DNA from 3 places in the Neobacillus sp. NPDC097160 genome. Region 2 is predicted to be linked to each of the others. Evidence: a T-box and tRNA genes for the amino acid it is inferred to sense, from the RefSeq annotation. Region 2 holds a T-box; the other regions hold tRNA genes.
The links. The T-box of region 2 lies ahead of ileS (isoleucine--tRNA ligase). A T-box ahead of a tRNA ligase gene usually reads a tRNA of that ligase, here a tRNA-Ile.
Positions count from the first base shown of each region.

Region 1: it has a tRNA-Ile gene. The T-box ahead of ileS (isoleucine--tRNA ligase) is inferred to sense a tRNA for this amino acid. The anticodon was not compared.
Region 3: it has a tRNA-Ile gene. The T-box ahead of ileS (isoleucine--tRNA ligase) is inferred to sense a tRNA for this amino acid. The anticodon was not compared.

Region 1 covers NZ_JBIWDU010000023.1:83,330-90,964, reverse strand. Annotated here, with positions in the region: tRNA gene ACIQXV_RS26075 (tRNA-Thr) at 1-75, shown strand, start outside; tRNA gene ACIQXV_RS26070 (tRNA-Lys) at 232-307, shown strand; tRNA gene ACIQXV_RS26065 (tRNA-Leu) at 321-405, shown strand; tRNA gene ACIQXV_RS26060 (tRNA-Gly) at 420-494, shown strand; tRNA gene ACIQXV_RS26055 (tRNA-Leu) at 500-588, shown strand; tRNA gene ACIQXV_RS26050 (tRNA-Arg) at 600-676, shown strand; tRNA gene ACIQXV_RS26045 (tRNA-Pro) at 685-761, shown strand; tRNA gene ACIQXV_RS26040 (tRNA-Ala) at 779-854, shown strand; tRNA gene ACIQXV_RS26035 (tRNA-Met) at 877-953, shown strand; tRNA gene ACIQXV_RS26030 (tRNA-Ile) at 985-1,061, shown strand; tRNA gene ACIQXV_RS26025 (tRNA-Ser) at 1,078-1,170, shown strand; tRNA gene ACIQXV_RS26020 (tRNA-Met) at 1,204-1,277, shown strand; tRNA gene ACIQXV_RS26015 (tRNA-Asp) at 1,281-1,357, shown strand; tRNA gene ACIQXV_RS26010 (tRNA-Phe) at 1,364-1,439, shown strand; tRNA gene ACIQXV_RS26005 (tRNA-His) at 1,457-1,532, shown strand; tRNA gene ACIQXV_RS26000 (tRNA-Gly) at 1,549-1,622, shown strand; tRNA gene ACIQXV_RS25995 (tRNA-Ile) at 1,630-1,706, shown strand; tRNA gene ACIQXV_RS25990 (tRNA-Asn) at 1,722-1,796, shown strand; tRNA gene ACIQXV_RS25985 (tRNA-Ser) at 1,800-1,890, shown strand; tRNA gene ACIQXV_RS25980 (tRNA-Glu) at 1,900-1,971, shown strand; gene glgB (1,4-alpha-glucan branching protein GlgB) at 2,465-4,414, shown strand; gene ACIQXV_RS25970 (glucose-1-phosphate adenylyltransferase) at 4,356-5,501, shown strand; gene ACIQXV_RS25965 (GlgC family sugar phosphate nucleotidyltransferase) at 5,552-6,583, shown strand; gene glgA (glycogen synthase GlgA) at 6,580-7,635, shown strand, end outside.
Region 2 covers NZ_JBIWDU010000016.1:86,862-94,496, reverse strand. Annotated here, with positions in the region: gene ACIQXV_RS21430 (serine hydrolase domain-containing protein) at 1-1,238, opposite strand, end outside; gene ACIQXV_RS21425 (hypothetical protein) at 1,247-1,411, opposite strand; gene ACIQXV_RS21420 (D-alanine--D-alanine ligase) at 1,626-2,531, opposite strand; gene pdxR (MocR-like pyridoxine biosynthesis transcription factor PdxR) at 2,536-3,984, opposite strand; T-box leader at 4,271-4,509, shown strand; gene ileS (isoleucine--tRNA ligase) at 4,565-7,635, shown strand, end outside.
Region 3 covers NZ_JBIWDU010000001.1:490-8,124, reverse strand. Annotated here, with positions in the region: gene ACIQXV_RS00140 (aldehyde dehydrogenase family protein) at 1-228, shown strand, start outside; gene ACIQXV_RS00135 (Crp/Fnr family transcriptional regulator) at 420-1,088, opposite strand; gene ACIQXV_RS00130 (aminotransferase class V-fold PLP-dependent enzyme) at 1,133-2,275, shown strand; gene ACIQXV_RS00125 (YitT family protein) at 2,256-2,861, shown strand; gene ACIQXV_RS00120 (amino acid permease) at 2,858-4,255, shown strand; gene ACIQXV_RS29780 (DUF7713 domain-containing protein) at 4,547-4,678, shown strand; gene ACIQXV_RS00115 (cysteine-rich CWC family protein) at 4,912-5,100, shown strand; tRNA gene ACIQXV_RS00110 (tRNA-Asn) at 5,404-5,475, opposite strand; tRNA gene ACIQXV_RS00105 (tRNA-Ile) at 5,482-5,558, opposite strand; tRNA gene ACIQXV_RS00100 (tRNA-Gly) at 5,565-5,638, opposite strand; tRNA gene ACIQXV_RS00095 (tRNA-Cys) at 5,651-5,724, opposite strand; tRNA gene ACIQXV_RS00090 (tRNA-His) at 5,823-5,898, opposite strand; tRNA gene ACIQXV_RS00085 (tRNA-Tyr) at 5,904-5,988, opposite strand; tRNA gene ACIQXV_RS00080 (tRNA-Phe) at 6,026-6,098, opposite strand; tRNA gene ACIQXV_RS00075 (tRNA-Asp) at 6,280-6,356, opposite strand; tRNA gene ACIQXV_RS00070 (tRNA-Met) at 6,360-6,433, opposite strand; tRNA gene ACIQXV_RS00065 (tRNA-Ser) at 6,605-6,697, opposite strand; tRNA gene ACIQXV_RS00060 (tRNA-Ile) at 6,712-6,785, opposite strand; tRNA gene ACIQXV_RS00055 (tRNA-Met) at 6,796-6,869, opposite strand; tRNA gene ACIQXV_RS00050 (tRNA-Ala) at 6,886-6,958, opposite strand; tRNA gene ACIQXV_RS00045 (tRNA-Pro) at 6,980-7,056, opposite strand; tRNA gene ACIQXV_RS00040 (tRNA-Arg) at 7,063-7,139, opposite strand; tRNA gene ACIQXV_RS00035 (tRNA-Leu) at 7,153-7,241, opposite strand; tRNA gene ACIQXV_RS00030 (tRNA-Gly) at 7,251-7,322, opposite strand; tRNA gene ACIQXV_RS00025 (tRNA-Lys) at 7,358-7,433, opposite strand; tRNA gene ACIQXV_RS00020 (tRNA-Thr) at 7,590-7,635, opposite strand, start outside.

The DNA of each region.
Region 1 (7,635 bases), on a different contig from region 2:
CCGGGGTAGCTCAATTGGTAGAGCAACTGACTTGTAATCAGTAGGTTGGGGGTTCAAGTCCTCTCGCCGGCACCATTTATTTTTTGGTTTAGTACGAGCCATTAGCTCAGTTGGTAGAGCAGATTGCGGGCTTCATTGAATAAGCATCCTCGGGCAATCTGCGAGAAAGAACGAAAGTTCTTTTGAGCATCTGACTTATTACAATAAAAGATTAGTGAATCATCTTAGTACGAGCCATTAGCTCAGTTGGTAGAGCATCTGACTTTTAATCAGAGGGTCGAAGGTTCGAGTCCTTCATGGCTCACCATTTACAACTTCATGCGGGTGTGGCGGAATTGGCAGACGCACCAGACTTAGGATCTGGCGCCGCAAGGCGTGGGGGTTCGACTCCCTTCACCCGCACCATTTAAATGTAATATGCGGAAGTAGTTCAGTGGTAGAACACCACCTTGCCAAGGTGGGGGTCGCGGGTTCGAATCCCGTCTTCCGCTCCAATAGTGCCGGGGTGGCGGAACTGGCAGACGCACAGGACTTAAAATCCTGCGGTAGGTGACTACCGTACCGGTTCGATTCCGGTCCTCGGCACCATTTAAAATAATGCGCCCGTAGCTCAATTGGATAGAGCGTCTGACTACGGATCAGAAGGTTGTGGATTCGACTTCTTCCGGGCGCGCCATTATTTTACGGGAAGTAGCTCAGCTTGGTAGAGCACTTGGTTTGGGACCAAGGGGTCGCAGGTTCGAATCCTGTCTTCCCGACCATTACAAACAATTATACTGGGGTCTTAGCTCAGCTGGGAGAGCGCCTGCTTTGCACGCAGGAGGTCAGGGGTTCGATCCCCCTAGACTCCACCAATTATATCTTAAATCAAATTATGGCGGTGTAGCTCAGCTGGCTAGAGCGTACGGTTCATACCCGTAAGGTCGGGGGTTCGATCCCCTCCGCCGCTACCAAATATTTCATTTAGTTAGTAAATTTTATCTTGGACCTTTAGCTCAGCTGGTTAGAGCAGACGGCTCATAACCGTCCGGTCGTAGGTTCGAGTCCTACAAGGTCCACCAGTAACACTTATAATATGGAGGAATACCCAAGTCCGGCTGAAGGGATCGGTCTTGAAAACCGACAGGCGGGTTAAACCGCGCGGGGGTTCGAATCCCTCTTCCTCCGCCATATTATTTTCTTCAGCTTTATAATTTCTATTATCGCGGGGTGGAGCAGTCTGGTAGCTCGTCGGGCTCATAACCCGAAGGTCACAGGTTCAAATCCTGTCCCCGCAATTCGGTCTGGTAGTTCAGTTGGTTAGAATGCCTGCCTGTCACGCAGGAGGTCGCGGGTTCGAGTCCCGTCCAGACCGCCACTTAGTGGCTCAGTAGCTCAGTCGGTAGAGCAAAGGACTGAAAATCCTTGTGTCGGCGGTTCGATTCCGTCCTGAGCCACCATTTTTACTTAACTTATGGCGATTGTGGCGAAGTGGTTAACGCACCTGATTGTGGTTCAGGCATTCGTGGGTTCGATTCCCATCAGTCGCCCCATAATAATTTGATTTTTGCGGGTGTAGTTTAGTGGTAAAACCTCAGCCTTCCAAGCTGATGTTGTGAGTTCGATTCTCATCACCCGCTCCATATATGTGGGCCTATAGCTCAGCTGGTTAGAGCGCACGCCTGATAAGCGTGAGGTCGATGGTTCGAGTCCATTTAGGCCCACCATTTATTCTTTATTATTCCGCAGTAGCTCAGTGGTAGAGCTATCGGCTGTTAACCGATCGGTCGTAGGTTCGAGTCCTACCTGCGGAGCCATATGGGGAAGTACTCAAGAGGCTGAAGAGGCGCCCCTGCTAAGGGTGTAGGTCGGGTAACCGGCGCGAGGGTTCAAATCCCTCCTTCTCCGCCATAAATATCTGGCCCCTTGGTCAAGCGGTTAAGACACCGCCCTTTCACGGCGGTAACACGGGTTCGAATCCCGTAGGGGTCATACAGAAAAACTGATAACAATATGTTATCAGTTTTTTTGTGCCTAATTTTATTCTTTATTCGATTTAGGCCCAAAAAATAGTAACTTCAATTGCATAAAAAGCCTTAGACAATAGCCCTATTTCTAATTACCTACTTTTATCGAGAATTAATTATACTCCTATAATATTTTTCTTCCTATCATAATGCTGTAAAGCGTTGATACCGCTTACATTATCCGTGATTCTCCTAAATTTCATCCCACTCATTTATAAGTAATCAAATAATTTTTATTCTGGAATTTTTAAAAAATTTTTAAAAAACTTACTAGATTTCTGTCGATTAACGGTGGAATTTTTGTCACATGGTGCCGAAAGAAGGCGTAAAAGCGCCGTTTGTAGCGACTAACATCATATGTTGTCAGAAAAGATAAAAAAGTATTATGAGGAATATGGTTCATTTGCACTTATAATTGGTCATTGAAATACATATTTTCATTAAGGATGAGGAGAGCCATGGCAGTGAATACGTTTTTTCCAACCGATTACCAGCTGCACTTATTTCATGAGGGCAGCTTATGCAAAAGTCATCAGCTTTTTGGCGCTCATATCTTTAAGAATTCCGATCAAGTATATTCACGATTTTGCGTATGGGCACCTAATGCTTGTCAGGTGAGGCTCACGGGCAATTTTAATAACTGGAATGGTGAAGGATATGACCTGCAGAAGGTAAATGATGAGGGAGTATGGATTATTGTTGTAAATCAAGATTTGGAAGGATGCATTTATAAGTATGAAATTATCTCACAAACAGGGGAAAGGCTCCTGAAGGCAGACCCGTTTGCCTTTTATTCAGAAGTAAGACCGAATACTGCGTCCATTGTTTATTCCTTAAACAATTATGTATGGCAAGATGGTCATTGGATGAACCGAAGGGAAAAAAAGAACCTATTATCTGATCCTGCCATTATTTATGAGGTACACCTTGGATCCTGGAGGAAGAAGGCCAATAGGGACTACATAACCTATAGGGATTTGGCAGAGGAGCTTATACCTTATGTAATGGAGCATGGTTTTACCCATATAGAAATATTGCCACTTGTCGAGCACCCGCTCGACGACTCATGGGGATATCAAGGAACTGGTTATTTCTCAGTGACATCAAGATATGGTACCCCAGATGACTTTAGATACCTTGTGGACCAATGTCATCAGCATGGTTTAGGTGTCATTCTTGATTGGGTTCCGGGACATTTTTGCAAGGATGCACACGGACTATACCGCTTTGATGGAACACATATTTATTCTTATAGCCATGTTCATGATAGAGAAAATGTCGTATGGGGGACAGCCAATTTTGATTTAGGAAAAGGTGAGGTACAAAGCTTCCTTATTTCAAATGCTCTATATTGGATTGACTATTTTCATATTGATGGCTTTCGGATGGATGCCGTTGCTAACATCATCTATTGGCCAAATACTGCCCAGGGGAAGCGTGAGAATCCGTTTGGCATTCATTTTTTGAAAAAGTTAAACAAAGAAGTACATGATTACGATCCCCATTTTTTAATGATTGGTGAGGATTCTACTGAGTTTCCAAATGTGACCACACCTGTCCGTTACGGAGGTCTTGGCTTCGATTATAAATGGAATATGGGCTGGATGAATGACATGCTTGAATATATGGAAACACCTCCATATTCTCGATCAATAGTCCATTCAAAAGTAACTTTTTCACTTTTATATGCCTTTTTAGAAAACTTTATGCTGCCATTTTCACATGATGAAGTGGTCCATGGGAAAAAATCGCTCCTGGATAAGATGCCGGGGGATTACTGGGAAAAATTTGCCCAGTTAAGGCTACTGCTAGGCTATATGTTTGCCCACCCAGGAAAGAAACTATTATTTATGGGCTTTGAATTTGGCCAGTTTGCCGAGTGGAAGGACAAAGAAGAATTAGATTGGAACTTAATGGAATATGACATGCACCGCAATTTAAACACATATGTAAAAGTATTAACGAAACTTTATAAACGCTCCAAGGCACTGTATGAATTAGATCATTTGCAGGATGGATTTGAATGGATTGATGCAAATAACAGCAGCCAATCGATTTTCTCCTTTATTCGAAAAGGAAAAAAGGAAGAGGATTATTTAATCATTGTCACTAACTTTACGGGTGTGCACTATCCAGTGTATAAAGTCGGTGTCCCCAAAGCTGGTGAGTACCGAGAAATTTTAAATAGCGATCAACAAGAATACGGCGGGGCTGGGTTGATGAATAAAAAAACTATTTTGGCGTTAGAAGAGCCCTTCCATGGTCAGCCATTTTCAATAGAAATGACAATTCCACCGTATGGTTTTCAAATCATAAGACCGGTTAAAAAACGAAAGGAGAGAAAAGGAAATGGGAAAGAAAAAGTGCGTAGCCATGCTGTTAGCAGGAGGGAAAGGAAGCAGACTTAATTCGCTGACAAAGGATTTGGCAAAACCAGCCGTTCCGTTTGGCGGAAAATACCGTATTATTGATTTCACCTTAAGCAATTGTGCCAATTCTGGCATTGATACAGTAGGGGTTTTAACACAGTACCAGCCTCTTCTGTTAAATTCCTATATTGGAATAGGCAGTGCGTGGGATCTTGACCGCAAAGATGGCGGGGTAACCGTTTTACCCCCATATAGTGAGTCTTCAGAAGTAAAATGGTATACCGGAACTGCAAGCGCCATTTATCAAAATTTAAATTATCTTAAACAATATCAACCGGAATATGTATTAATCCTCTCTGGTGACCATATTTACAAAATGAATTACGAGAGTATGCTTGAATATCATATTGAAAAAAGAGCCGATGTGACGATTTCCTTGATAGAGGTCCCATGGGTCGAGGCCAGCAGGTTTGGGATCATGAATACAAGCGATGATATGAGAATAGTAGAATTCGAGGAGAAGCCTAGCAATCCGAAGAATAATCTTGCTTCTATGGGCATTTATATATTTAGCTGGAATATACTGAAGGAATATTTAGAAATGGATGAACGGAATCCAGATTCCAGTCATGACTTTGGTAAAGATGTGATCCCGCTGCTTTTAGAGGAAAATAAGAAATTGTTTGCCTATCCGTTTAAGGGTTATTGGAAAGATGTTGGTACGGTTCAAAGCCTTTGGGAAGCAAACATGGATCTTTTAGGTGAAGATTGTGAATTAGATTTATTTGACCATGACTGGAGGATTTATTCAGTCAATCCGAATCAGCCGCCGCAATATATTTCTTCTAATGCAATTGTAAGAGAGTCATTGATTAATGAGGGCTGTACCGTCGATGGTGAAGTCGATAAATCTGTTCTATTTCAAGGTGTAACGATTGGAAAAGGCAGCATGATCAAGGAGTCAGTCATTATGCCTGATGCCATTATCGGAAATAACTGCTTAATTGAAAAAGCAATTGTACCGGGTGATGTAAAGATACCAGACGGGACAGTAATTCGTTCGTTTGATGATGAAATTATTCTTGTTACAGAAGAAATGTTAACCGGGCTTTATCCTGCTTATTAAATAGTTAGCTGGCAAAATGTTCATTAGTAGAAAAACAGGAGGGAATTTGATTGAAGAGAAAGCTTTTAGGCGTTATTGATGCCACAACTTATCATGAAGATTTAGAAGATCTTTTAACACATCGATCACTTGCGGCTTTGCCTTTTGCGGGGCGTTACCGCATTATTGATTTTGTTCTATCAAACATGGTGAATTCAGGGATTCGAAGTGTGGCAATTTTTCCGAAAATGCAGTATCGTTCGCTAATGGACCATTTGGGTTCGGGAAAAAATTGGGACTTAAATCGAAAGCGGGACGGCCTTTTCTTTTTCCCATCCCCGATTGTCGATAACGATGGCAATAAAGTCGGATCGTTTGAACATTTTGCAGCCAATATGGACTATTTTTATCGCAGTACACAAGAGTATGCGATTATCGCCAACTGTTACACGATTTTTAATATGGACTTTAGGCCAATATTAAATTGGCATAGCCAGGCAAAATGCGATATAACTGAAATCCATCACCAGGATGGAAGACCAATGGAAATGTATTTAATTAAAACCTCTTTACTAATTAAGCTGCTTGAAACAAGACATGAAACAGGATATACCTGTATGAGGGATGTCGTAACTGCCATTCATACCAATTATTCTATTTGTCACTATGATTATGCCGGTTATACCGAGATGATAGATTCGATTGAAAACTATTTTTCCACTAGTATGAAGCTGCTTGAGTCTGATGTTTGGAAGCAATTGTTTTTAAAAGAGCAGCCAGTTATTACAAAAGTGAAAGATGAGCCGCCAACCAAATATGTAAAGGGCTCATCAGTGAAGAATGCTATGATTGCAAACGGCTGTTTTATTGGTGGAACGGTTGAAAACAGTATTGTTTCACGTGGTGTAAAAATTGGTAAAGGCGCAGTCATTAAAAACTGTATTATCATGCAAAAGTGCCAAATCGAGGACAATTGTTATTTAGATTCAGTTATTTTAGATAAGGATGTAAAGGTGGAGGCTGGAACTCATTTAACGGGAACTGCTCATTCACCATATGTCATTCGTAAAGGGTCGAAACAAGGAGCGTTGATGAACTCGTGAAAGTATTATTTGCCGTTTCAGAATGTGGTCCATTTGCTAAATCGGGGGGACTTGCGGATGTTGCCGGATCCCTCCCAAAAGAACTAAAATGTTTGGGAACAGATATTAGGGTGATTCTTCCTAAATATGGATCTATCCCAGAAGAATACAAGCGGAAAATGAAAAAAATCAAAGAATTTACCGTTCCCGTCGGTTGGAGAAATCAATATTGCGGAATTGAGGAGCTTGCCCATCAAGGAATTACCTACTATTTCGTAGATAATGAATATTATTTTATACGCGAAAATCTTTATGGCTATTTTGATGATGGCGAAAGATTTGCCTATTTTAATCGGGCGGTACTCGAGACAGTAGCCCAGCTTCATTTTTTCCCAGATGTACTGCATTGTCATGACTGGCATACAGCAATGATTCCCTTTCTCTTAAGAACGGAATATTACAAACGTAAAGGGTACGGGCAAATCCGGACCGTGTTTACGATTCATAACCTGCAATTTCAAGGGATTTTTCCAAGAGAGGTATTAGGGGATTTGCTGGGAATGGATAATAAATCCTCCCACACAGGCCATTTGGAGTTTTTTGGAAATATCAACTTTATGAAGGGGGCACTGGTTGCGGCGGACAAAATAACGACAGTGAGCCCAACTTATAAAGAAGAGATTCAAACATCCGTATATGGTGAAAAGCTGGATGGACTTTTGCGGGATAGAAATGAGGATCTTATCGGGATATTAAATGGGATCGATGAGGACTTTTACAATCCGGCCATTGACCCACTCATTGATCAGACCTATAAAGCAGATACGTCTCAAAAAAAGGCAATCAACAAAAGAGAGATTCAAAAAAGATTTGGATTGCCGCAAAGTGTAGGTACTCCTTTACTTGTAATGATTTCAAGGCTTACAAGGCAAAAGGGTTTAGATTTGGTGAAGTGTGTCCTACGTGAAATCTTGCAAGAGGATATTCAGGTTATCATTCTTGGAACCGGTGATTATGAGTACGAGGAACATTTAAGGCAAGCTGCCAGAATCTATCCTGAAAAATTAAAGGTT
Region 2 (7,635 bases):
TCCAGAGATTGTGGGATTTCTTTCTCATCCAAATTTAAAGTATATGTATCATGAATAAAATCGCTTTTATAGACGACTGTTTCTGGTTTCACATCAATTGGGAACAATCTGAACTTATATGGTACACCGTACATTTTTGGAACGACAGCATATAGTTCTTTTTCAAAATGAATAGACAAGGTCTCTTCCCCGTTCAAATATGTTCCGACAAGGTTTTCGCCCACTATTTCTAACGGGTTAAACTGCTGAAAGCCATCAACCTCTTTGTCAAAAACAATCCGTATAAGGTCGCTGCTAATTTGTGTCACCGGAGTAATGTTGATATTACTTAATACAATCACAACTAGTTCCTCATCTGGATAAACCACTAGATGATTGACGAAGCCATTGATATCACCGAAATGACTGACTTCCTTTTGGGCACCGTCCTCGATGAACCAGCCAAAACCATACCCATTTATGCTAGTAAACATTTGATTTTGTAATTCTTTATCTATTAAAGAATTGCTTATTAGTGCCTGACACCAACGATATAGGTCCTCTACAGTTGAATACATTCCGTAAGCGCCCAGCGGAAATGACATGTCGATGTGCTCTGTATGGATGACTTTTTCCCAAACTGTGTGGCCTTGTGCCAGTGATTTAATGATTGATCGTCCATTATCAACACCAGTGTTTGCTAAACCTAGTTCATCGAAAATTTCTTTTTGAAGAAAATCGGTAAAAGCCATCCCTGATTCTTTTTCAATAATGGCAGTTAATAATATATAACCGGAGTTGCTGTAATTCATATCAGTGCCGAGGTCAAATTCCAGTGGCATCTTCTTAAACGATTCAATGACCTCATCCAGATTGGCCGGCATTCTCATCGTTTTTGTCCAATAATCCGGTGTAGAGGTAAAGTTGGCGATTCCTGATGAATGATTCAATAAATGGCGGACTGTTATAATTGAGCCATGTGGATAATCCGGAAAAATCGTATCAATAGAATCATCCAGATTCAAAGCACCCTTAGCATGAAGTTTCAAAACCGCCATCGCGGTGAATGCTTTCGTTAAGGAGCCAATGCGAAATTTTGTGGCAGGAATGTTAGGAATATCATACTGAAAAGACGATAATCCATACCCCTTCTTTAACACAACTTCCCCTTTGTGTCCTACAAGTACCGCCCCGTTAAAATAGTTGTGGGCGGCCAGTGAATCCATGTATTCATTAAGTAAGCTGATTTTAGTTTTCATTTTTCCACCTACAATTTGGATTTAGTGGCTTCAAGTAACTTCTTTAATGTTGAATTGATATTTTGTAAGCTTAATAGAATGAACCCAAGCATAACAAAGGTAACAATCTCACCTGTAAAAACCGAGACAATACCCAATATTACCGCATACACACCGTACAACCAGCTATTCATATCGTTTATCCCTCTCAATCATGATTATTTCGTCAGTCCGCCCTCAAAAAGAATACTCATTATCCATTTTAACACAATCTTCCATATCATTTTTCAAAGAAATTGCGAGCTGTCACCTCACTTCCTTGTTAATCTATAAATATAAAGGGCACCCTCGTTAAATAAGAAGGTGCCCTTTTCGTCCTCGCATTCTTTATTATCTCTATTTAATCCCTTACATCGCTCTCACTTTTAGTGAGTTTTCAATAATCAAGTCAAGCAATTCACTATAAGGGATCCCGGCTGATTCAGCACTTTTTGGCAGCAGGCTATTCTTCGTCATTCCAGGTAATGAATTAACCTCCATGACATAGGGAATACCGTTTTTAATCATCATGTCGATTCGGGCATAAACACTGCATTTCAGTGATTTATAGCAGGTCATTGCAGCAAAAGCAACTTTGTCATGTGTTTCAGGCGGGAGTTGGATCACCTCTTCAATCGTAGTCACATCATTATATTTGGACGTATAATCAAAAAACTCTCCTTTATGTCGAATGGAAACAATGGGTAAGAGCTCTCCATCTAATATAGAACAAGTGATTTCTTCACCATTTACATACTTTTCAATGATTACTTCAGCATCCCATTTGAATACTTCAGCAATTGAAGACTTTATCGTGTCTTGATTATAAACAATTTTTACTCCTACACTTGACCCGCCCGAATTAGGTTTCACCACTACTGGGTAACCCATCTTGTCAATTTCATCCAAATCAAGTTCTTCTATATTGGTTAGGTGAACCCAATCCGGTGTTTGGACTCCTTCATAACGGATGATTTTTTTTGAGATATTCTTATCCATGCATAAGCTGCTAGACAGTACCCCGCTCCCTGTATAAGGAATACCAAGGGTCTCAAGGGTACCTTGAATGGTGCCGTCTTCACCGTACTTCCCATGAAGTGCAAGTAGTGCAACATTGAGATTTTTGACCTTATCTGCCAAATCTTCTTTGTTATCTATTTGGATTGGTACAACTTCATATTTATTTTTATTTAAATTCGCAATCATTTCCTCACCTGTCATGAGCGAAACTTGTTTTTCGGAGGAAACGCCTCCCATAATTACGCCAACTTTCATTTTCTTAGCCTCCAAAATCAATTCTTAATGTGTCACCTATGATTTTGATTCCCTGAGTGATCTCTCTTTCCTTCAGCCTGGAAAATCCTAACCGTAATGTGTCCTTTCCACTATCGTCCGTGTAAAAGACATCACCTGGCAAAAAAACAACACCCTTTTGATAGCATTTTTCTAAAAGACTTCGTGAATCGATATTATTTTCTAGTTCTAAAAAAAGATGAAGTCCGCCGTCCCCAGTCATTCGTTTATAAGGAATGGCTTGTTGGCAAGTATGAACAGCTAATTCATATTTTTTCTTATAAACTGATTTAGCTTTTTTTAGATATTTCTCAAAGCAGCCGTCATTTAAATATTGGAATAACACTGCTTGATCTAAGGTAGACGTATGAATAGTACGAGCTCTTTTCATACTTTCCAAGTAATAAATCAAATCCTTGTCTGCTAAAATCCATCCAACTCGTATGCCGGGAAAAAGAATCTTAGAGAAGCTGCTAATATAAATTACATTGTTACCGGCTCCTGCAAAGGCAGCCAACGGCGCCAGATGTGATCCTGAATACCGTAATTCTTCGTTAAATCCATCTTCAACGATAGGTAGTTGATAGGCAGAAAAGAGCTCCATAATCTCCTTCCTTTTCTCTGAGGACGTAACGATTCCAGTTGGATTATGATAAGACGGGATTAAGTAGGCAAAATCGTATTCCTTTTTTGATAAAAGCGATTCAAGCTTAGAAACATCGATTCCATCATCATCCATATCAATACCTTCGATTTCAAAGCCATGTAATCGAAATAGCTTTATCGCCGTATGATGGGTTGGATTTTCACAAATGATACGTCCGTTCTTTTTATGAATAGAGGATAATAGGAGATCTAAACCTTCCGTGAATCCATTGGTAATCAAGATATCTTTATTTCTAATGTCAATACCTTTAATCTCCATATAATGAAGCAAGTATTCGATCAGTGGTTTATAGCCTTTGGCATAACCATAGTTAAGAACGATATTTCCTTCAATGGCCATCCGATTTAAGAAGGCTCTTTTAAAATTCTCTACATCAAATAGCTTTTCATCGGGGGCGATACTATTAAAGGAGATCATATCATGATTCCAGCGTACTCCATGCTTCATTAGGTCCAATTCATCTGCCAAATACGTTTGCTCATTGATTTTTTCTGTCCAATTTAATTGGATCGATGCAGATTTCATGGTCTCCACATGACTGACAAAGTTTCCTTTTCCTTTTACCGCGTAGATAAGGCCCTCCTGTTCCAAATCGGCATAAGCTGTTAGAACGGTATTTCGACTTATCGATAGGAACGAACTGAGTTCACGAGTGGATGGAAGCTTTTGATTCTCTAGCAAATGCCCGTTAGTAATCATTCTTTTCAAATATTCTTTCAGTTGAATATAGACAGGACGGCCTTCTATAAGCTTAAAATCGTTAAACACTGCTTTTATCCCCTTTCCAACATTTTTACACGTTCGGAATGATTCCAAAAGGTCCACACTATATGTAATTTTACGGTCTTGTGGTATGGTGCTGCAAACAATGATATTCTTTAGATAATGAAAAATCATCAATCTCATAATTGATGGAAAGATAAATTTGTAAAGAAGCAGTGGGCTTCATATATTTTTACGCAACAGGGTCACTCCAAAATGACGGCACTATTTATTTTAAGAATGCTTTGACATCTATTCATACGTTTGTTACAATAAATCCCAATAAAAGCATACAAATTCGTTGATGAGAAAAAGTAGCGTTTCGTCTTGATCCACAGAGAGCTGACATTTTGGTGCAAGTCAGTGTTTGAGTGTTACGTGAAAATCCTCTCTGAGAAGTTAGGCTGAAACCTATAGTAAGTCTAACCGGGCGTCTACCGTTAAAAGGAACACGTATGATTGTACGTTGCTAAGTGCTATTGATCGGATCAATAGAATTAGGGTGGTATCGCGGTTAACCCCGTCCCTTTCAAGGGACGGGGTTTTTTGTATGTTTTTTAGCCATTTTTGAAAAGGAGCGATATCGATGAATGCAAATGAAAGGAAGGAATCCGTTGGACAGCGTGAGGAGCAAATCCGTAACTATTGGACAGCAGAAAATACCTTTAAAAAATCCGTTCAGTTAAGAGCAGGTAAGACACCTTTTGTTTTTTATGAAGGACCACCAACTGCAAATGGTCTCCCCCATGTAGGCCATGCCTTTGGGCGAACGATTAAAGATGTGGTAGCACGATACAAAACGATGCAGGGCTTTCAAGTGGAACGAAAGGCTGGCTGGGATACACATGGTCTGCCAGTCGAGCTTGGTGTTGAAAAACAGCTAGGAATCTCAGGGAAACAAGAGATAGAACGTTATGGTGTCGAGCCTTTTATCAATAAATGCAAAGAAAGTGTATTCACCTACGAGCAGAAATGGCGCTCTTTTACAGAAGAATTAGGTTATTGGGTAGATATGGATAGTCCTTATATGACGTTAAGCAATGAGTACATCGAGACTGTATGGCATATTTTAAGCAACGTTCACAAAGATGGCCTGTTGTATAAAGGTCATCGCGTATCGCCTTACTGCCCTAGCTGTCAAACTTCGTTAAGTTCGCACGAGGTCGCACAAGGCTATAAAGATGTGAAGGATTTATCGGCTACAGTAAAATTTAAACGGCTTGATGCGAACGAGGAATATTTCTTAGGTTGGACGACAACGCCTTGGACCTTACCGGCAAACGTTGCCCTCGCGATGAATCCAACCTTAACCTATGTTCGTGCCCTAAAAGAAAATGTCGTTTATATCGTTGCTAAATCATTAGCAGAAAAAGTCCTTGGAGAGCATGTCATAGTGTTAAGTGAACATAGCGGCAGTGATTTTGCAGGCGTACAGTATGCCGCGCCATTTAATTATGTTGCTGTGGAGAAAGGACATCATGTCGTATTAGCAGATTACGTCACTGAAGCTAATGGAACAGGTATTGTCCACATTGCCCCAGCCTACGGAGAAGATGATTATAAAACCGTTCAGCAAAATGGTTTATCATTTATTAATGTAGTAGATCAACAAGGCCGTTACACAGCAGACGTTGTCGAGCTTGCCGGTAGATTTGTGAAGGACTGTGATGTGGACATCATTAAAATGCTTTCCGAACAAGGCACACTTTTTCATAAAGAAAAATATGAGCACAGCTACCCTCATTGCTGGAGATGTGACTCGCCGTTACTTTACTACGCAACAGATAGCTGGTTTATCAGGATGTCGGCATTAAAGGAGCAGATGCTTGCGAACAATGCAGCTGTTACGTGGTATCCAGACCATATAAAAGAAGGACGTTTTGGTCATTTTCTTGAAAATCTCGTTGATTGGAATATTAGCAGAAATCGCTACTGGGGTACACCATTAAATGTTTGGGTATGTTCTGATTGTCAGCATGAAGTGTCCCCTAGCAGTATCGAGGAACTTCAAAAACTAGCGGCAACGCCAGTACCAAATGATATCGAACTGCATAAGCCCTATATTGATGAGGTAAAGTGTACCTGCCCGAAATGTAAAGGCACCATGCAACGAACACCTGAAGTCATTGATGTGTGGTTTGATAGTGGCTCAATGCCATTTGCACAGTATCACTATCCATTTGGCAATAAAGAAAAATTCCAATCACAATTTCCTGCCGATGTCGTCATTGAAGGAATTGACCAGACAAGAGGATTTTTCTACAGCCTGCTCGCTGTTTCCACCCTCTTCACAGGAAAAGCGCCATATAAAAACGTCTTGTCACTTGGTCACGTACTTGATGAGCATGGTCAAAAAATGTCTAAAAGCAAAGGCAATGCATTAGATCCTGTTGAACTCATCAGGGAATACGGTGCGGATGCACTTCGCTGGGCCTTCTTAGTCGATAGCTCGCCATGGAATCCAAAACGCTTTTCGAAAAAAATCGCCCAAGATGCAAAATCAAAATTGGTGGATACGCTAGACAATACGTACAAGTTTTATGCCATGTACGCAAAAATAGATGGTTTTGTCTATGATCAAAAGCAGACTGGTACGAAAACAATCTTAGATAAATGGATTCTCTCACGACTAAATAGTACAGTTAAGCTCGTAGTGAGCTATATGGAACGTTATCAATTTACGCAGGCAACACGTGAGATTGCAGCATTAGTTGAAGAATTAAGTAATTGGTACGTACGACGATCAAGAAACCGATTTTGGGCTTCCGGACTTTCAGAAGATAAACGAGCTGCGTATTCAACACTATTTGAAACACTCACGACAATCAGTCGTTTGTTGGCTCCATTTGTACCATATGTGGCAGAGGATATCCATTTAAAGCTGCATCAAGAAAGTGTTCACTTACAGGACTACCCAAAAGCTGATGATTCTATGATTCATCCTGATTTAGAGGCGGACATGCAAACAATCCTGAAAATCGTGGAGCTCGGTCGTAGTATTCGCAATACGACAAACATGAAGGTGAAGCATCCTTTACAGCAAATGATTGTATGGCAGCAAGAAGGAAGCCGTCTTTTATATGCCTACGAAAATGTCATTAAAGATGAGCTAAATGTTAAAGAGGTCGTTTTTACAGAAGATTTATCTCAATATGAATCGATTGTTTTTAAATTAAATTTTAAAACAGCAGGTTCAGCATTCGGTAAGCTGGTAAACGCGGTCAAGGGCTACGTCGAACAAATGCCAGATCGTGAGAAAAAATCTTTATTAGACAATGGTCAACTTGAAATCGATGTTAACGGACAAACGGTAACATTACTGAATGAACATATTAATGTCGAATATATTGTTTCATCTGGATTTGAGATGGCGGGCGATCAGCAGTTAAAGGTATTGTTAGATGTAAAACTCACACCTCAATTAGTGGACGAAGGCCAAGTTCGAGAACTAATCAGAGCGATTCAAGATAAACGTAAAAAATTAGATCTACCTGTTGAGAAGTATATATCGGTCGATATTTCAGCAACGGATAATGGTAAAAAAATCATTCAACACTTTGATGGGCTGATAAAGGAGAATGTACTTGTCCACCAGATTAGCTTTGATATGCTAAATGGCTCCGAACAGTTAATTGAAGTAAAATTCGGAGACGAGAT
Region 3 (7,635 bases), on a different contig from region 2:
GGTATTATGACAAACGATCTTGAAAATGCTTTAGACACTGCGAATAAACTGCAGGCAGGAAGTGTTTGGATTAATCAGTACTTTAACTTCCAGTCCGGCGCACCATTCGGCGGCTTTAAGAACAGTGGCGTCGGCCGGGAATATAGTAAGGAAGCATTGGATAACTATACACAATCGAAGACAATTGTTGCAGCGTATCAGTTGCCGCCAGCTGGGTTTTTTAAATAGTTTAATATAAGAAAAATGACAAAGCCAAAACAGCTTATTTCACTGTTTTGGCTTCTTTTTATCCCTTTGCCAAGTTTTTCTAAACTCGATACCGAATTCACTTCCATAAACTTTACTCATTTCAGCTCCAAAGCGCAAAATATTCACTGAATTCAAACATTTTGTAAAACGTTTTACAGAACTTAATTGTTTTAAACATTAAACTTATCGTAGGTTAAAAGTTTGAGAGCGTCCATTGAATGAATGAGGTATTGCTTATTTACTTTACTGACAATTCCCTTTTCTTGCAGGGAAAGCATGACGTTAGAGACGCTTACTCTTGAGGAGCCGACAACCTGAGAAAGTTCTAGATGGGTAAATGGGATGGTGATGAAAACACAATCTCCTGTTCTTTCTCCAAATGTTTCTGCCAGCTGCACGAGCACAAACATAACTCGTTCCTCTATTTTGGAAAAGCTCATTAATTGGGTTTGGACCAGCAAGGCATTTTGTTTTTGGCTCATGGATTGCAATGCATGTTCAAAAAGGCTTGGACTTGCCCTGACTGTTTCTTGGAATATAGCTCGGGGAATTCTAATAACTTCTATATTCGTTGATGCAGCAGCACTATACGGATATATTTTCGTAGTCCAAACATTGCATTCACCAATGAGTGATTTCGCTCCGACAACAAACAAATGCCGTTCTTCGCCGGAAGGAGACAGCAGGTAGGCTCTTATACGCCCTGCTAGAATGAAATAAACATCCGATAAGGGCTGGTCTTCCATAAATAGGCAGGTACCCTTTGGGTAAGACTTGAGCGTCCCTTTTTGCTTAAAGATATCAGGTTCCCACATCCCTTTCTCAACCCATAAATTCATGTGCGCGCCTCCTTTAACCAGACTGATAGAAAGGAAGAAAAGTAATGAATCATCCTTTTAAAGAACAACGAAAGCTTTTTCCAACATTAGCAAATACCATCCATTTATCCAGTTGTTCACAAAGTGCGATCAGCTTGCCAGTGAAAGATGCCATAAATAAGTATCTTGAAAGCTGGACGGAAAATGGCATGGATTGGATGGGCTGGATGGAGCGGGTTCAAGATGCTAAAAATGAGTTTGCTGCATTAATTAATGCCGATCCCGAAGAGATTGCTGTTTTATCTAGTGTGTCTGACGCAGCCTCTGCTTTTGCCGGTGCCCTTTCCTTTACAGCTGAGCGAAATAAAGTCGTCACCACAGATATTGATTTTCCTTGCATTGGACATGTTTGGCTTTCTCACGAAAGGAGAAACGCACAAGTAACCTTTATCCCTGTGGAAGAGGATCAAACAATTTCATTTGAATCCTACGAAACAGCGATTGACAGCCAAACACTTGTTACGTCCATCCCACATGTGTCCTATTATAACGGCTTTAAGCAGAATTTGAAATCGCTTTCTTCCCTCGCTCGCAGTAAAGGGTCCTACGTATTTGTCGATGCCTACCAGTCCGCCGGAAGTGTCTCGATCGATGTCAAAGATAGTAATGTGGATGCGCTCGTGGCAGGAGCCCAGAAGTTTTTACTTGGAGTTCCCGGAATTGCCTTTATATATGTAAAAAAAGAACTGGCCAATCAATTAGAACCACTGACAACAGGATGGTTTAGCCGGAAAAATCCATTTGCTTTTACAAATCAAGTTTTAGACTATGCAGATGGTGCGCGAAGGTTTGATACAGGAACACCGCCCATGATCAATGCTTATGCCGCCCATGCAAGCATTTCCCTCCTTAATGACATTGGCGTCGAACGGATTGAAACGTATTTACAGCATTTATCTAAGGTCTGTCTAGAAACCGCTCAAAAACACCAACTCGAAATCGCTAGTCCTTTAGATACTGCGCAAAAGGGAAGCACTACCGCTATTCGGGTGAAAAATGCTGCCTATTTAGAAGGTCACTTGAAATCCCAAGGAATCATTGTATCAGCCCGTAATGATGTACTTAGAATCGCTCCGCATTTTTATAACACAGAAGAAGAAATTATCCGGACCATTGAGGCGATTGCCCATGCTCTTATTACAAAGTAAAAAAATCGCAGCGATTTTTATAGGCACTTTCCTTGTAGCTGCTGCTTATTATGTTTTTCAAAAACCAAATGGCATAACGGCACCGGGATTGGGGGGAATTGCCGTGATCTTGGCCAACTTCCTGCATTCCCCCTTAGGACTTGTCTATTTTATACTCAACATTCCATTATTTTTAATCGGATACCGTTCCATCGGTTCCTCCTTTGCCTTTTTTAGTTTGATTGGAATGGGAGCACTTTCTCTCTTTTTAGCCGTTTTATCAACAATACCTACCCTTCCTTCACCTATTATTGGGTGTATTTTAGGGGGATTACTTTCAGGGATTGGGATTGGGATTGTCATCCAAGCCGGTGCCACAACGGGCGGACTCGATATTGCCAGTGTTGTGATTACAAAGCATTTTCCCTTCATAACAATCGGAAAAACCATGATGGCCGTAAATGGCTGTGTACTTCTTTTGACCTTTTTAACAGATGGATTAGATCATACCGTTCTTACTTTTTTAAGCATTATCATTGCAGGAAAAAGCGTCGATTCATCGATATCCGTTATCGGGCGATATAAAAAAGAGGGGGCAAGTTTATGAAGGATCATTTAGTAAAGCAAGAAGAGGGTCTGCAACGGGCGCTTACCGACCGTCAACTCACGATGATTGCCATTGGCGGGGCAATCGGAACTGGATTATTCATGGGAAGCGGGATTGCTATTGGCTATGCTGGGCCAGGAGTTCTAATCAGTTATGTGATTACGGCATGTATTGCTGTAATCATGATGTTTAGTCTATCAGAAATGGCGGTTGTTCATCCGACAGCCGGCTCCTTTGGCACATATGCTGAAATGTATCTAAATTCTTGGGTTGGATTCTTAGTTCGTTATATGTATTGGGCTGCCCAAGTAATCGCCATAGGCAGCGAAGCGGTCGCAGTGGGAATATACATGCAATATTGGTTCCCCTCGATTCCTATTTGGCTTTGGACACTTGGGTTTGGTGCCATTATTCTGTATGTTAACAGTCGTTCTGTAGGAAATTTTGGATCAATAGAATATTGGTTTGCTATGATTAAAGTGGTAGCCATTATCCTCTTTATCATTTTTGGAATTTCCGTTGTATTTGGGATTGGACACTCGGAATCCGTTGGTTTTGGTCATTATACCGATAATCAAGGTTTCTTTCCACATGGGTTTAAAGGGGTTTGGATGGGTGTACTCATGGCCATTTTCTCCTTTTACGGGGTAGAAATCATTGCAGTTACCGCTGGTGAGTCTAAAAATCCACAAAAAGCAGTCCCAAAAGCAATGAAAACCATGATTATTCGTTTATTCCTTTTTTATATTCTGTCATTAGCCATTATCCTGGCCATCGTCCCTTGGGCACATGCCGGTGCAACGGTAGTGGAACAAAGTCCTTTTGTGAAGGTCTTTGAAAATTCCGGAATTCGTTATGCGGCAGGAATCATGAACTTTGTCGTCCTAACGGCGGCCTTATCAAGCATGAACACAAATCTTTATCTCACTTCCAGAATGCTTTTCTCGCTTTCAAGAGGGAACTACGCACCGAAATCTCTAGGGAATTTAAACAAAACCGGCACTCCTGTGAATGCCATCCTAGCTTCTAGCGGTGGTGTCTTGGTTGCCAGTCTTGTTTCTTACTTTAGCCCAATGGCTTTTAACTATCTTTTTGGGGTAGCATTATTCGGGGGAATCCTCGTATGGATTATTATTTTAGTAAGCCATCTAAACTTTAGAAATAGTGTTCATTTACAACATCCAGAGCCACTGCCTGTAAAAGCCCCATTATTCCCGCTATTACAGTGGATTGGAATCATTCTATTAAGCGCTATTCTGATTACGATGGCCTTTTCATCAGACTTCCGGGTCGCATGGCTAGTTGGAGTACCGTTTATCATCATCGTTAGCATCATCTTCATCCTTCGTCGAAAAACAATTCCAGCTGGAATCGACAATCAAGTAAAATCCTAAAAGTTATAAAAAAGAATGTTTTGGGCATAAACAGATATATTTCCAGATTATCACCTTCTTTCCTTGCTACAAAAGGAAGGAAAAAGAAAACCACCCTCAGGGACGGTTCTGTTGGATTTTTTCATTGGTAAAAAAACCAACAGAACCGTCCCCTTGGTCACCCCTGGTCGAAATCACCCTTCAAAAAAATGTATCATAAGGTTAAAATAATAGAATAGAAATTGTGAAAAAGGAGCTGAGTATTGTGGGACCGCAGCCAAGCAAAGTAACATATACATGTAATGGTAAAATATGTCAGATGAACAAACTAATGGAAAACTACCAGTAATTCAAATGGCAGAAGACAATTACAGCTGGAAAGAGTTAGGTAAATACCTAATGACATATGTAGGATATCAGATAAAAATTGACATTATTGATTAGAGAAGAAAGTACAGAATTTCCACCCTTAACAACTAAAGGAAATAAATACTAGGGATGCATGATTACGATGATCAGCTTCCCATTAATTTTAGTCCCTAATTCCGTAAAAATCATTTAATCAATCGTTTGGGCAAAGACAACATAGAACGACAAGCTCAAAAATTTAAAGGATGCGTTACAGAGCTGGAAATCTACATTTATATATATTATGAGGAAATTAGGGAGGATTGGAATTGGCGAATAAATATTGTCCTATATGTGGAGAGGAAAACAATTGCATGACAGGTCCTGGAGAACACGGTAACTGCTGGTGTGATATGGAGGAATTCCCCAATGGTATTTTCGAATTAGTGCCAATGGAAAGTCGAAGAAAACATTGTATTTGTAAAAATTGCTTAAATAAATATAAGGAAGAACAGTAATATTATGTCGATCCATGCAGCGGTGTAAAATAAATCGATAATTGGGCACAAAAATGACTCCTGGGGACGGTTCTTAAGGTCTTTTCATTCACTTTTTCTTGTTCAAAAAGCCACCAGAACCGTCCCCTTGGTTCCAAGTTTCCGTTTCCGGCACCTTTTCGATATCTGGATTGGGGGAGAGAATCGAACTCTTCATTTCATCGAAGTAGGGCCCTTCTACTTGGACGTTTGAATGGATGACAGGCACCAACACAAAAAAAGCAGAGAACCTTTGCTCTCTACTTCTACTTTTAAAAATAATGACTCCGCAGGTAGGACTCGAACCTACGACCGATCGGTTAACAGCCGATAGCTCTACCACTGAGCTACTGCGGAATAATATGGTGGGCCTAAATGGACTCGAACCATCGACCTCACGCTTATCAGGCGTGCGCTCTAACCAGCTGAGCTATAGGCCCACATTTTGGAGCGGGTGATGAGAATCGAACTCACAACATCAGCTTGGAAGGCTGAGGTTTTACCACTAAACTACACCCGCATGCTAGAAATTTGGAGGCAACACCCGGATTTGAACCGGGGATAAAGGTTTTGCAGACCTCTGCCTTACCACTTGGCTATGCTGCCTAACTTTGGCTGGGCAATCTGAACGTGAACCAAAGCATACTGCAATCAAACCACGATGCTTTATTTACTGCTTGGTTATAGCCCAACATGAATAAAAATGGGGCGGCTGATGGGAATCGAACCCACGAATGCCTGAACCACAATCAGGTGCGTTAACCACTTCGCCACAACCGCCATGATGGTGGAGGGGGACGGATTCGAACCGCCGAACCCTGAGGGAGCGGATTTACAGTCCGCCGCGTTTAGCCACTTCGCTACCCCTCCATATATAAAAAAAAAGAAAAGCATATTAGGTAAATGATGGCTCAGGACGGAATCGAACCGCCGACACAAGGATTTTCAGTCCTTTGCTCTACCGACTGAGCTACTGAGCCGTTTTAATATAGTCTCCTAAACTTTTATTAGGATCATCCTTTGCTCAAAAGAACTTTCGTTCTTTCTCGCAGATTGCCGCAGAAGCAATTTCGGTGATGTAAGCAATCTGCTCTACCGACTGAGCTACTGAGCCATAGAAAAAATCTATATCAACGGCATTTAATATACCGGAATAAAAAATGGCGGTCTGGACGGGACTCGAACCCGCGACCTCCTGCGTGACAGGCAGGCATTCTAACCAACTGAACTACCAGACCAAATTGCGGGGACAGGATTTGAACCTGCGACCTTCGGGTTATGAGCCCGACGAGCTACCAGACTGCTCCACCCCGCGACAATAATAAATATTAAATTTTGTCCATGCTCAATGTACCCATGGACTGTATCAATCTCAGAAAGCATATGCAAGCAGCAGCTCGATTGATACAACTCGCAGATTATTCATTGAAGCAACGCTCGTTGCTCCACCCCGCGACAATAGAAATTATAAAGCTTAAAAATAATATGGAGGAGGAAGAGGGATTCGAACCCCCGCGCGGTTTGACCCGCCTGTCGGTTTTCAAGACCGATCCCTTCAGCCAGACTTGGGTATTCCTCCAAATGAGATATAAATGGACCCTGTAGGACTCGAACCTACGACCGGACGGTTATGAGCCGTCTGCTCTAACCAGCTGAGCTAAAGGTCCATTAATGCGATAGCGGCGGAGGGGATCGAACCCCCGACCTTACGGGTATGAACCGTACGCTCTAGCCAGCTGAGCTACACCGCCATTTTTTAAAAAACAATGGAGCCTAGCGGGATCGAACCGCTGACCTCCTGCGTGCAAAGCAGGCGCTCTCCCAGCTGAGCTAAGGCCCCATAATGTGAATGTAAACTTCCTGGTCGGGAAGACAGGATTCGAACCTGCGACCCCTTGGTCCCAAACCAAGTGCTCTACCAAGCTGAGCTACTTCCCGTTTATATGGCGCGCCCGGAAGAAGTCGAATCCACAACCTTCTGATCCGTAGTCAGACGCTCTATCCAATTGAGCTACGGGCGCATTATTCTATAAATGGTGCCGAGGACCGGAATCGAACCGGTACGGTAGTCACCTACCGCAGGATTTTAAGTCCTGTGCGTCTGCCAGTTCCGCCACCCCGGCTTGAAAGAGAGCGGAAGACGGGATTCGAACCCGCGACCCCCACCTTGGCAAGGTGGTGTTCTACCACTGAACTACTTCCGCATAAAACAAGCAAAAAAAGAGAATGGAACTTATTATGGTGAGCCATGAAGGACTCGAACCTTCGACCCTCTGATTAAAAGTCAGATGCTCTACCAACTGAGCTAATGGCTCGTACTATAATGATTCACTAATCTTTTATTGTGGTAAGTCAGATGCTCAAAAGAACTTTCGTTCTTTCTCGCAGATTGCCCGCGGGTGCTTATTCAATGAAGCCCGCAATCTGCTCTACCAACTGAGCTAATGGCTCGTACTAAAATAAAGAAAAGGTGCCGGCGAGAGGACTTGAACCCCCAACCTACTGATTACAAGTCAG